DNA from 2 places in the Pseudomonas tohonis genome. Region 1 is predicted to be linked to the other one. Evidence: predicted binding sites of a transcription regulator. Region 1 holds the regulator's gene; the other holds the start of a gene.
What was found. The regulator LexA, encoded in region 1, represses DNA repair genes until DNA is damaged. The targets are predictions, from matches to a motif close to CTGTNTNNNNANACAG.
Positions count from the first base shown of each region.

Region 1 (5,979 bases):
GGTCGCTGTGCGCGTGCCCGGTGGCGGCGAGTGCGGTGAGCAGCTTCTGCCGCAGCGCCTCGTCGTAGGGATGACTGAAATCGATGTGGGTCACATGGTCCAGCTCGCCTTCGAAGAAGGTGTCGGTGCGCCCGTGGGTGTAGTCGATCAGCTGGTGCGGCACCACGAGGTGCCCGGTGCCCATGGCGGCGTTGATACCGCCCACCGCATTGACCGCGACCACCGCCTGGGCGCCAGCCTGCTTGAGCGCCCAGAGATTGGCGCGGTAGTTGACCTGGTGCGGAGGAATGCGGTGCGGGTGGCCATGGCGGGCGAGGAACAGCAGGTCGCGCCCGGCGTAATCGCCCTGGACGATGCCCGCCGAGGGCGCGCCATAGGGCGTCTCGGGGTTGAGCAGCGCCTTCATGGTCAGGCCTTCGAGCTGGGTGAGGCCGGTGCCACCGATAATCGCGTAAACGGTCATTTCGCTTCCTTCAGTCGATCAGCTGGGCTTCGCGCAGGGCGGCGATCGCCGTTTGCCAACGCGGGTCTTGACGGTATTCGGTGCCCGGGAAAGCGCGGCGGCGCATGCGCGCGAGCTGAGCAGGCGGCGTCACCCCGAGACGTTGCAGGCGCGACAGGGCCAGCTCGGCGGCAGCACGGTCGTTGCACACCAGGCCCATGTCGCAGCCTGCGCTCAACGCTGCCTCGATGCGCTCCGCGGCGTCACCCACCACGTGGGCGCCGGCCATGGACAGGTCGTCGCTGAAGATCACCCCGGTGTACTTCAGCTCGCCACGCAGGATGTCCTGCAGCCAGCGGCGCGAGAAACCGGCGGGCTGCGAGTCGACCTTGGGATAGATGACGTGGGCCGGCATCATGCCGTCCAGCTCGGGCGCCAGGCGGGTGAAGGGCACCAGGTCCGCGGCGCGGATCTGCTCCAGGCTGCGCTCATCCGTGGGAATGGCGACGTGGGAGTCGGCTTCCGCCCAGCCATGGCCGGGGAAGTGCTTGCCGGTGGCCGCCATGCCGGCGGCACGCAGGCCCTCGATGAAGGCACCGGCCAGGTCGGTGGCGCGCTGCGGATCGCCCTCGAAGGCACGGCTGCCGACCACGGCGCTGCGCTGGTGATCGAGGTCGAGCACCGGGGCGAAGCTGATATCCAGCCCGACGGCCAGGACTTCGGTCGCCATGAGCCAGCCACACTGCCGGGCCAGCGCCTCGGCATTGGCGTTGTCGGCCAGCGCGCGCATGGCCGGCAGGCGCACGAACCCCTGGCGCAGACGCTGCACGCGCCCGCCTTCCTGGTCGACGGCGAGAATGAGGTCCGGGCGCAGGGCGCGGATGGAGGCGCAGAGTTCGCGCACCTGGCGCGGGTCCTCGATATTGCGCGCGAAGATGATCAGGCCGGCCACTTCCGGCTGCCGCAGGATCTGGCGATCCTCAGCGGTCAGCCAGGTGCCGCCGATGTCCAGCATCAGGGAGCCTTGCATGGGATTCCTTAGGAGAGTTCTGCCGCGGCCCAGTCAGGCCGGGGCGCTTCGTCGATCCGCACCGCACAATGGACGGGAACGCGGGGGAAGAGTTCAAGCAGGTCGGCATTGCGCAGGCGTACGCAGCCATGGGACAGCGGTACGCCCATGGGCTCGGTGTCCGGCGTGCCGTGCAGGTAGATGTAGCGACGCATGGTGTCGACCTTGCCCAGGCGGTTGCGCCCGGGCTCGCAACCGCTCAGCCAGAGGATGCGGCTGAGGATCCAGTCGCGACCGGGGAACTGCGCGTGCAACTCGGGCGTCCAGGTCTCGCCGGTCCAGCGACGGCCGCGCAGCACCGCACCTTGCGGCAGCCCCTCGCCGATCTTCGCTCGCACTTGGTGAAGGCCGCGAGGCGTACGATTGGAGCCACTCTGCTCACCGGCGCCGTTGAGCGCGGTGGAAACGGGAAGACGCAGCACCAGACGCTCTTTGGCGAAGCCGTAGAGGCGCTGGTCGGCGATGGAAATATGAAGGAGATCGAGGTCGGGCATGGGGCGCTAGCTTAGCCGATCCCCCTGCCCTCGCCCACCGGGATCAGGCCTTGGCAGGCGTACTCGGGGACTTGCTGCGCGGTTTCAGGACCGCTTTTGAAAGGGTTTCGTCGGACAGTCCGGTCTCGGCACGCATGCCGGCTGCCAGGAAGGGCACCATCAGGCGCATCACCTGTTCGATGGAAGTGTTCACGCCGAAATCGGTCTCGGCCATCGCGCGCAACGCCTTGATGCCGGACATGCTGAACGCGGCGGCACCGAGCATGAAGTGCACGCGCCAGAACAGCTCGAGTGGCGGCACCTTGGGCGCCGACTCGTTGACCAGCAGCATGTAACGACGGAAGACCTTGCCGTACACCTCTTCCAGGTACTTGCGCAGGTGGCCCTGGCTCTGGCTGAACGCCAGCCCCAGCAGGCGCATGAAGATGGACAGGTCATTACCGCTGCGTGGCTTCACCGCCAGCGCCTGCTCCACCAGCATCTCCAGCAGCTCTTCGAGCGTCGCGCGCGCCTCGCTCTTCGCCTGCCGGCGATCGAGCTCACGCTCCAGACTCTGGCAGAAAGGCCCGAGGAAGCGCGAGAACACCGCCTGGATCAGCGCCTTCTTCGAGCCGAAGTGATAATTCACAGCAGCCAGGTTCACACCCGCCTTGCTGGTGATCAAACGCAACGAAGTCTCGGCGAAGCCCTTCTCCGCGAACAGCTGTTCCGCAGCATCAAGAATGCGTTCGACGGTTTCCGACTGGGCCATGGCTCCTCCGCCTGACAAACACTTGTTTGAAACATACGTTTCAAGCCGCTGCCTTGTCAAGTCGCGCACACCACCTTCTGACGCCCCGGTCACGGCTCGCAAGCGCCATATTCACGCAAGACGACAGGCAAGTCACTAGAGCCACAAGCCACACGGCGAAAGGATGCAGAGAAGACTTGTTGCCAAGCGATGATCACTGTATATAATTCCAGTCACTGTATAAAAAGACAGAGCGCCGACATGCTGAAACTCACGCCCCGCCAAGCCGAGATCCTCGCGTTCATCAAGCGCTGCATCGAAGACAACGGCTATCCGCCCACCCGTGCGGAGATCGCCCAGGAACTGGGCTTCAAGTCGCCCAATGCTGCCGAAGAGCACCTCAAGGCGCTGGCCCGAAAGGGGGCGATCGAGATGACTCCCGGCGCCTCCCGCGGCATCCGCATCCCCGGCTTCGAGCCCAGCACCGAGGAAGACGGCCTGCCGATCATCGGTCGCGTTGCTGCCGGCGCTCCCATACTCGCCCAGCAGAACATCGAAGAATCCTGCCGGATCAACCCGGAGTTCTTCCATCCCCGCGCCGACTACCTGCTGCGCGTGAGCGGCATGAGCATGAAGGATGTCGGCATCCACGATGGGGACCTGCTCGCCGTCCATACCACCCGCGAGGCCCGCAACGGCCAGATCGTCGTAGCCCGCCTGGATGACGAGGTCACCGTCAAACGCTTCAAACGCGAGGGCAACAAGGTCTGGCTGATCGCCGAGAACCCGGATTTCGCACCGATCGAGGTGGACCTTCAGGAGCGGGATCTGGTCATCGAAGGCTTGAGCGTCGGCGTCATCCGCCGCTAACAGGAGGCGTCATGCAGTTCCCGCAATCGTTTGGCCGAACCCAACTACCGCTTTTCCATGACGCCATAGTCGCCAGCCCGGTGCCACTTGCGCTGGAACTCGACGAGCAATGGGAAGAGGAACCCGAAGCCTTCAGCGAGCTGTCGCTGAGCGGCGCTGCCGGGCATTGCCGCCACCTGCTAGCCCCCATCCTTCGCGAACTCAGCCAGGAGCAGGATGCCCGCTGGCTGACATTGATCGGCGCGCCCGCCAGCCTTACCCAGGGCTGGTTGCGGGATGCCGGGCTGAATCGCGAGCGTATCCTGCTCCTCGAGCCCCGGGGAGAGCGCAGTGCGCTGGAATTGACATGCGAAGCCCTTCGACTAGGCCGTAGCCACACCGTAGTCAGTTGGCTGCGTTTGAACCGGACGGAGAAACAGGCACTCGCCCAGGCAGCACGCCAGGGTGGCGCACAAAGCCTAAACATCCGGCTGGGATAGGAATCGAGCCCACGACCGGAACAAGGCCGCAATGGATTGGTAACAGTCGAGGGGAATAATCGGTTACGAAGGAGCCGACCAAGCGTCCATCAATGCAGGACGCGCGGGCCTTCGTCGTGATCCACTTCACCTTCAGCAAGACGACCGGCCATCTGTACGCCCACGTTGAGCATGGCCTTGGCGACTTCCAGGTGATGCCCTTGCAGGAACGCCTTGGCGTCGGAAGAGAAGTCCAGCGTAACCAACGCCTCCTCGTCTTCCGCGCGGCGCAGGATGATGCGGCCGTCGGGCAGCTCGACTATTTCCAGAAAGGACGTTGGCATGGGGTCATCTCTCCACTAAAGGCGGGCATTGTACCAGCCGGCTGACGGGCCGCCCTAGCCCATCGATCTACTCAGCACTCCGACAGCCCCTCACGGAAGCGCAACGCCAGTGCCTTCAAGTTCTGCCGCCACTCTTCCAAGGTCACCCCGGACAGAGGCGTCGGCTCGTCATCCACACTTACAGCCTGGATCAGCGGCATTGCCCGGTCGACCTTCGCCTTCTTTGGCGCCTGGGGCGGCAGGAACAGTGCAGCGTGCGCAGCCAGTAGTTCGGCCAGCCAGGTTTCAGGCTGCTGGGCCAGTTCGACCAGTTCGGACAACTCGGGGCTCGGCGCGGCGGCGAGCACGTCAGCGGTCAACAGCAATTCCGGGCGCGGCGCGGCAGCCTGAGGCAACCGGTAGAACCCGGCGATCTCGTGGCAGAGACCGAGCAACGCGCCATGGAGATGGAACAAGGCCGCTTCGCGCTCTGCCTGAACCAGCGCCTGGGCATTCATCGCCCGCCCTTCCTCAGCCTTGCGCAAGGATTCCAGCGCCAGGCCGGCGAAGTAGAGTTTCTGGTTCGTGCGGGTGTAGAGCTCATGCGCCATGGCGGCCACTCCTGCTGGATCAGATCGGTAGTATGCGCGCCCACCCGGGCAGGCGCGCAACCGCCAATCAACGCTTGTCTTCGACCTTCCACTTGCCGCCGTCGAAGAAGGCACGCCAGCCGGTCGGCTTGCCGTCCACTTCGGACTGCACGTACTGCTCCTTGGTCTTGCGACTGAAACGAATGACGGCCGGGCGACCGTCAGGATCCTTGGCCGGCGCACTGAGCAGGAAGTGGTACTTGGGATCGAGCTCGTCCTTGTGCGGAATCAGTTCCAGCACCAGTGGCGCTCGAGTCTCGCGGTTCTTCGGGAACTGGCTGGCGGCCAGGAACAGACCCGAAGCGCCATCGCGCAGCACGTAGGTGTCATCCACCTTCTCGCACTTGAGCTCGGGCATCTTGATCGGGTCGATCTTCGGCGGCGCAGCCTCGCCATTCTTGAGCAGCTTGCGGGTGTTCTTGCAGCTGGGGTTGGTGCACCCGAAGAACTTGCCGAAACGGCCGGTCTTCAGCTGCATCTCGCTGCCGCACTTGTCGCACTCGAGGCTCGGGCCTTCATAGCCCTTGATGCGGTACTGGCCCTGCTCGATCTCGTAGCCCGCGCAATCCGGGTTGTTGCCGCAGATATGCAGCTTGCGGGTCTCGTCCAGCAGGTAGGCATCCATAGCGGTGCTGCAGATCGGGCAGCGATGCTTGCCACGCAGCACGCGGGACTCGGACTCACCTTCGTCGTCCGCGGCGATCTCGTCACCCGGAACCAGGTTGATGGTGGCCTTGCAACGCTCCTTCGGCGGGAGGCTGTAGCCCGAGCAACCCAGGAACACGCCGGTGGAAGCGGTACGGATCATCATCGGCCGGCCGCACTCACGGCAGGCGATGTCGGTCGGGGTCGGCTGGTTGACGCGCATGCCGCTGTCAGCGACTTCGGCCACTTCCAGCTTCTTCTTGAAGTCGCCGTAGAACTCGTCAAGCAGGTTCTTCCA
Region 1 is NZ_AP023189.1:1,972,266-1,978,244, reverse strand. Features, by position in the region: gene HSX14_RS09150 (S-methyl-5'-thioinosine phosphorylase) at 1-463, opposite strand, end outside; gene nagZ (beta-N-acetylhexosaminidase) at 474-1,472, opposite strand; gene HSX14_RS09140 (L,D-transpeptidase) at 1,481-2,005, opposite strand; gene HSX14_RS09135 (TetR/AcrR family transcriptional regulator) at 2,049-2,756, opposite strand; gene lexA (transcriptional repressor LexA) at 2,997-3,605, shown strand; gene sulA (SOS-induced cell division inhibitor SulA) at 3,617-4,084, shown strand; gene HSX14_RS09120 (hypothetical protein) at 4,174-4,407, opposite strand; gene HSX14_RS09115 (DUF6586 family protein) at 4,479-4,997, opposite strand; gene topA (type I DNA topoisomerase) at 5,065-5,979, opposite strand, start outside.

Region 2 (5,979 bases), 1.5 Mb from region 1:
GGAGATGCGCCCGGCCGCCTCCTCGTTGAAGCCCTTGACCATGCGCAGCCCCAGGCGGATGGCCAGGCGCCCGCGCGCATCGGGTTCCAGGTCGCAATCCCAGTCGCTGTGGCGCACATCCACCGGGCGCACCTCGATGCCGTGGCGGCGGGCGTCCTGCAGCACCTGGTCGGGGGTGTAGAAGCCCATGGGCCAGCTGTTGACCAGGGCGCAGGCGAAGATCGCCGGCTCGTGGCACTTGAGCCAGCTGCTGGCGTAGGCCAGCAGGGCGAAGCTGGCGGCATGGGACTCGGGGAAGCCGTAGCTGCCGAAGCCCTTGATCTGCTCGAAGAGGCGCTGGATGAATGCCAGCTCGTACCCCTTTTCCAGCATGCGCTCGGTCAGGCGGATGCGATGGGGCTCCAGGCCGCCATGGCGCTTCCAGGCGGCCATGGAGCGGCGCAAGCCGTCCGCCTCCTCGGCCGTGTACTCGGCCGCCACCATGGCGATCTGCATCACCTGTTCCTGGAACAGCGGGACACCGAGGGTGCGCTGGAGCACCGTCTTCAGCTCCTCGGAGGGATAGTCCTCGTTTTCCTCCTTGTTCCGCCGCCGCAGGTAGGGATGGACCATGTCCCCCTGGATCGGCCCCGGCCGCACGATGGCCACCTGGATCACCAGGTCGTAGAACTCTTTCGGCCGCAGGCGCGGCAGCATGGCCATCTGCGCGCGGGACTCGATCTGGAACACGCCGATGGTGTCGGCGCGGCTGATCATTTCGTAGGTGGCGGCGTCTTCCTTGGGCAGCTTCGCCAAGGTCAATTTCCTGCCGCGATGGCGCTCGATCAGCCCGAAGCAGCGGCGCAGGGTGGTGAGCATGCCCAGGGCCAGCACGTCCACCTTGAGCAGGCCCAGGGCGTCGAGGTCGTCCTTGTCCCACTGCACCACGGTGCGCTCGGCCATGCTGGCGTTCTCCACCGGCACCAGGGTGTCCAGCGGTGCCTCGGAAATGACGAAGCCGCCCGGGTGCTGCGACAGGTGCCGGGGAAAACCGATCAGTTCCTGGGTCAGCGCCAGCACGCGGCGCAGCACCGGGCTTTCCGGGTCGAAGCCGGCCTCCAGCAGGCGATCCACGGGCGGTGCGTGGTCACTCCAGCTGCCGCAGCAGTCGGCCAGGGCGTTGACCTGGTCCGGCGGCAGGCCCAGTGCCTTGGCGATATCCCGCACCGCCCCGGTGCCGTGGTAGGTGCTGGCCACGGCGGTGAGCGCGGCGCGGCCGCGACCATAACGGCGGAACACGTACTGCATCACCTCCTCGCGGCGCTCGTGCTCGAAGTCGACGTCGATATCCGGCGGCTCCTTGCGCTCCTTGGACAGGAAGCGCTCGAACAGCAGGTTGAAGCGGCTCGGGTCCAGCTCGGTGATGCCGAGCACGAAGCACACCACCGAGTTGGCCGCCGAGCCGCGGCCCTGGCAGAGGATGTGTCGGCTGCGGGCGAAGCGGACGATGTCGTGCACCGTGAGGAAGTAGCTCTCGTAGCCCAGCTCCTCGATCAGTTCCAGCTCGTGGCGTATCTGCTCCAGCGCCTTTTCACTGGCTTTCCCTCCCCAGCGCCAGGCGATGCCTTCCGCCACCAGCTGCCGCAACCAGCTCACCGGCGTATGCCCCTCCGCCACCAGCTCGCGCGGGTACTGGTAGTTGATCTCGCCCAGGTCGAAGCGGCAGCGCGCGGCGATCACCAGGGTCTCGGCCAGCAACGCCGGCGGGTAGAAGCGCTCCAGCACCGCCCGTGAGCGCAGGTGGCGCTCGCCGTTGGGGAACAGCCGCTGCCCGGCCTCGGCCAGGGTGCAGTGGTGGCGGATGGCGGTCATGCAGTCCTGCAGGGCGCGGCGGCCCCGGGCGTGCATGTGCACGTCGCCCGCCGCCACGGCGGGGATGGCCAGTTCACCGGCCAGGGCCTGCAGGCGGGCCAGCCGGCCGGCGTCGTCCGGCCCCCGGTGCAGCTCCACCGCCAGCCACAGGCGCCCGGGGAAGCGGGCCCGCAACCAGCGGCCCTGCTCCTCGTCCGCCGGCTCGCCGGGCAGCCAGAGGGCCAGCAGGCCATCCAGGGCGCCGTCGAAATCCTCCGCCAGCAGGCGGTATTCACCCTTGGCAGCACGCCGCCGGGCCCGGGTGATGAGCCGGCACAGGTGCTGGTAGCCGGCGAGGCTTTCCACCAGCAGCACCAGGCGCGGGCCGTTGTCGATGCTCATCTCGCTGCCGACGATCAAGGGCAGCTCGCTCGCCTTGGCCGCCTGCCAGGCCCGCACGATGCCGGCCAGGGTGCATTCGTCGGTGATCGCCAGGGCCACGTAGCCCTGCTGCTTCGCCCGCTCGAACAGCTCGGCGGCGCTGGAGGCCCCGCGCTGGAAGCTGAAATTGGACAGGCAGTGCAGCTCGGCGTACCCGGCGCTCATGCGAACCACCCGAGCAGGGTGAAGGGGCCGATCTCCCCCGCCGGGCACCAGGCCCAGGCGCGGCGGCCGTCGCGGGTTTCCAGCTGGTAGTAATCGCGGCGCTGGTCGTCGCCATCCCACCAGCCGGATTCCACCCGCTCCGGCCCGGCGAGGATGCGCGGGGCGAACTCGCGCAGCGGCTGGCCCTCGCGCAGCAGCCAGCCGGGCCGAGGCGGCCCCTGCAGCAGCGGCCCGGCCTGGCCGTCCACACCCAGGCGCCAGGCATGCTCGGGGCGGTGGTCGGCATGGGCCTTGAGGCCCTGCACGGCGTCATCGCCCAGGCGCGCGCGCAGGCGTTCGCGCAAGGCCTCCCAGGGCAGGTTCTGCTGCGGTCGCGGGTCGAACAGTTCGCGGTGCTCGGGCACGAAGCGCGGCAGGTCGCGGGCCACCAGGCGCAAGGCGCGCACCGGCGCCACCACCTGCAGTTGCTCCAGGCGCCCACGGGCCAGCTCGAAGAGCATCGCCGGGTCGCGCTCGGCACCCAGCAGGCCCACCGGCACCTGGCTGTCCGCCTGGCTGGCGTGCTGCAGGTGCAGGACGAAGCGCTGCACACCGCTGTCGCGCCCGGCGAGGAAGGCGGCGAGGTCCGAGGTAAGGCGGCGCAGGGGGAACAGCAGCGCCTGGTTCGATTCCACCTCGAAGTTGAGCTCGATGCGTGCATCGAATTCATCCGGCGGCAGGTAGCAGACCAAGGCCACGGCGCGGCGCCCCTGCAGTTCGTCCAGGTGCTGCAGCACCCGTGCGGGGAAGCGCTTGGCCAGGGTCTCGCGGGGCAGCGCCAGGACCTGCTTCATGCGCCGCAGCCCCATGCGTCCCAGGGCCGTGGACACCTCCGGCTCGAAGCCGGCCCGCTCCACCGGCATGCGCTCCAGCGCCTCGTGCAGGGCTGCGCCCTCTTCCACCGCCAGGCCGTCGTGGATGTTGGCCAGCATGCGTGCCGCCACCGGATTGGGCGCCACCACGATCCGATGACGGAAGCCGAGCGCCGCCAGCTCCTCGCGCAGGCGCGCCTCGAAGCGCGGCCAGGGCCCGAACAGCGCCAGGCTGGAGGCGATCTCCAGCAACAGCACGCGGGGGTAGCGCAGGCTGACATGGGAGCTGAAGCCGTAGCCCCAGGCAGCGAGAAAGCGCTGCCAGTGCTCGATCTCCCCGGCGTCGTACTCGGCCTGGGCGAAGTCGCGGGCCAGCGCGTGGGCGGCGGTCAGGCCCATGCCCGGGCGCAGCCCCAGGGCCCGCGCGGCCGGGTTGACCGCCTGCAGCACGCGGCGCTGGGGCGTGCCGGTGACCAGGGCCAGGGGCGCTTCGGGGTCGTCGCGGCGACGCAGCACGGCGTCCAGCGCCAGCTGCGGCAGCAGGATGCAGGCCCAGCGCATCAGTGCCCCGCAAGGGCCAGGGTGCCGGTCGGCGCCAGGCCACCCCGGCACTTGAGCACGCGCACCCGGCCCGGGCCGTCCAGTGCCAGGCGCAGGGCGGCGGGCGACGGGTTGAGGGCTTCCTGCAGGGGCCGATAGGCGAAGCCCAGGGTCTGCCCGGTTTCCGCCGCCACCTGCAACCGGCGCAGGGCACGGTCGTCCGCCTGGCGCGGCCAGCAGAGCACGGCGCCGCAGCTGCCCGAGCGCAGGCACTGCTCGGCCGCCCAGAGGGCGTCGCGGCCCTCGACCTCGACCAGCACCAGCCAGCGCAGATCCACCCCCGCGGCCTGCCAGGCCTGGGGGTAAGGCAGGTAGGGCGCGCCTACCAGCACCACCCGTTCGGCGCTGGCGGTGAGCCGCGCCAGGGTCGGCCAGAGCAGGTGCAACTCACCCAGCCCCGCGCCCGGCACGAGGATTTCGCTGAGGGCCGACTCCGGCCAGCCGCCCGAAGGCAGCGCCGCATCCAGCGCGCCATGCCCCGTGGGTTGCGCACCGACCGGCAGCGCACTGGCCTGGCCCTTCCAGACGCGCCGCTCGTCCAGCAGCGCGTCGAGGGCGACCACGGCGCCCATCAGGCGCCCTCCCGGCGAAGGCGGCCCGTGAAGGCGAAAGGAAAGGAGGCAGGCATGGGAAGCTCGGCACGAATTACTGTATGCACATACAGTAATTGAGGCGAATGCCTACGGCAATGCTCTACACACGCCGTAGGACGAGTGGATCATCCACTGGCGCGAATGCCCTGCGCGCGGGACCGGCGAAACCGGAGGAAAGGCTAACGGCGCGCCGATGCCCTGCGATAGCCTAGGCGCTCACGGCCTGCGGATGAGCCCGCGATGCAGCAACCCCATCACAGCCCCCCCGGTCTGGAAGACGCCGACCAGCGTGCCCTGGTGCGGCTGATCTTCGCCTCCACCGCCCTGACCCTGGCCTGCTTCTCGGTGCTGCAGTTCCTCGCCGGCAACCTGCTCCTGTCCCTGCTGGAGATGACCACCACCGCCCTGCTCGGCTGGGCCTGCCAGCGCATCCGCCACGTCCGGGTGCTCACGCCCTGGCTCTACGCCTACCTGCTGCCGACCTTCAGCTTCCTCCTCTACATCATCGTCATGCCCGGCGCCTCGCCCACCGCCTTCGTCTGGATCTACCTGGTGCCGGTGCTCTCCTACCTGCTGCTGGGCAAGCTGCGCGGCTTCCTCCTGGCCATCCCCTATCTGGTCCTGGCGGTGATCGCCTACCTGCTGCGTTTTCCGCCACAGCCCGACGCCAAGGGCCTGATCGACCTGGGCAACGCCATGCTCTGCGGCCTGCTGATCCTGGCCTTCATGCACATCTACGAGGCCCGCCGGGCGATCGCCCACGCCCAGTTGCGGCGCCTGGCGCAGAGCGACGCCCTCACCGGCGTGGCCAACCGCGCCTTCTTCCAGCAGGCCCTGGAACAGAGCATCCGCGACGCCGAGCGCACGGGCGCCGGCCTGGTGCTGGTGGTGCTCGACGTCGACGACTTCAAGCAGGTCAACGACCGCTGGGGCCACGACGCCGGCGACCAGGCCCTGCGCCATATCTGCCAGCGCCTGCAGCAACGGCTGCGCGCCACCGACCTGATCGGCCGCCTCGGCGGCGAGGAGTTCGGCCTGCTGCTGGGCCGGACCACCCGCGACGACGCCGCGCGCCTGGTCGAGGAACTGCGCCACGACCTGCAGCGCTCGCCGCTGCAATACGGCGAGCACGGCATCCCGCTGTCCGCCACCTTCGGCCTGGCCGAATGGCGGACCGACGGCCACAGCGGCGACGAGCTCTATCGCCGCGCCGACAAGCGCCTCTACCAGGGCAAGGCCCAGGGTCGCAACCGCCTGGTGATCAGCGACTGCGTGCCCTGATCGGCCGCGCCACTGCCGCATGGCGGGATTCCCCTAGGCCACCCTAGGGGCCACCCCGATTTCGACGAAGCAGCGCACCCCCTATCGTTCCCGGTATCACTCCACTACCGGGACTCTGCCGTGCTGGCCTATTCCGTTCTCTGGTTCGCCCTCCTCCTCGGTCTCGCCGGCCTGGGGCTGGAGATGCCCTGGGTCGCGGGAGCCGGTATCGCCCTGGC
Region 2 is NZ_AP023189.1:3,516,103-3,522,081, forward strand. Features, by position in the region: gene HSX14_RS16105 (error-prone DNA polymerase) at 1-2,436, opposite strand, end outside; gene HSX14_RS16110 (Y-family DNA polymerase) at 2,433-3,848, opposite strand; gene imuA (translesion DNA synthesis-associated protein ImuA) at 3,848-4,459, opposite strand; gene HSX14_RS16120 (GGDEF domain-containing protein) at 4,721-5,761, shown strand.
Region 2: a site for LexA is predicted at 4,536-4,551, ahead of imuA (translesion DNA synthesis-associated protein ImuA). Genes of this name have one in related genera too.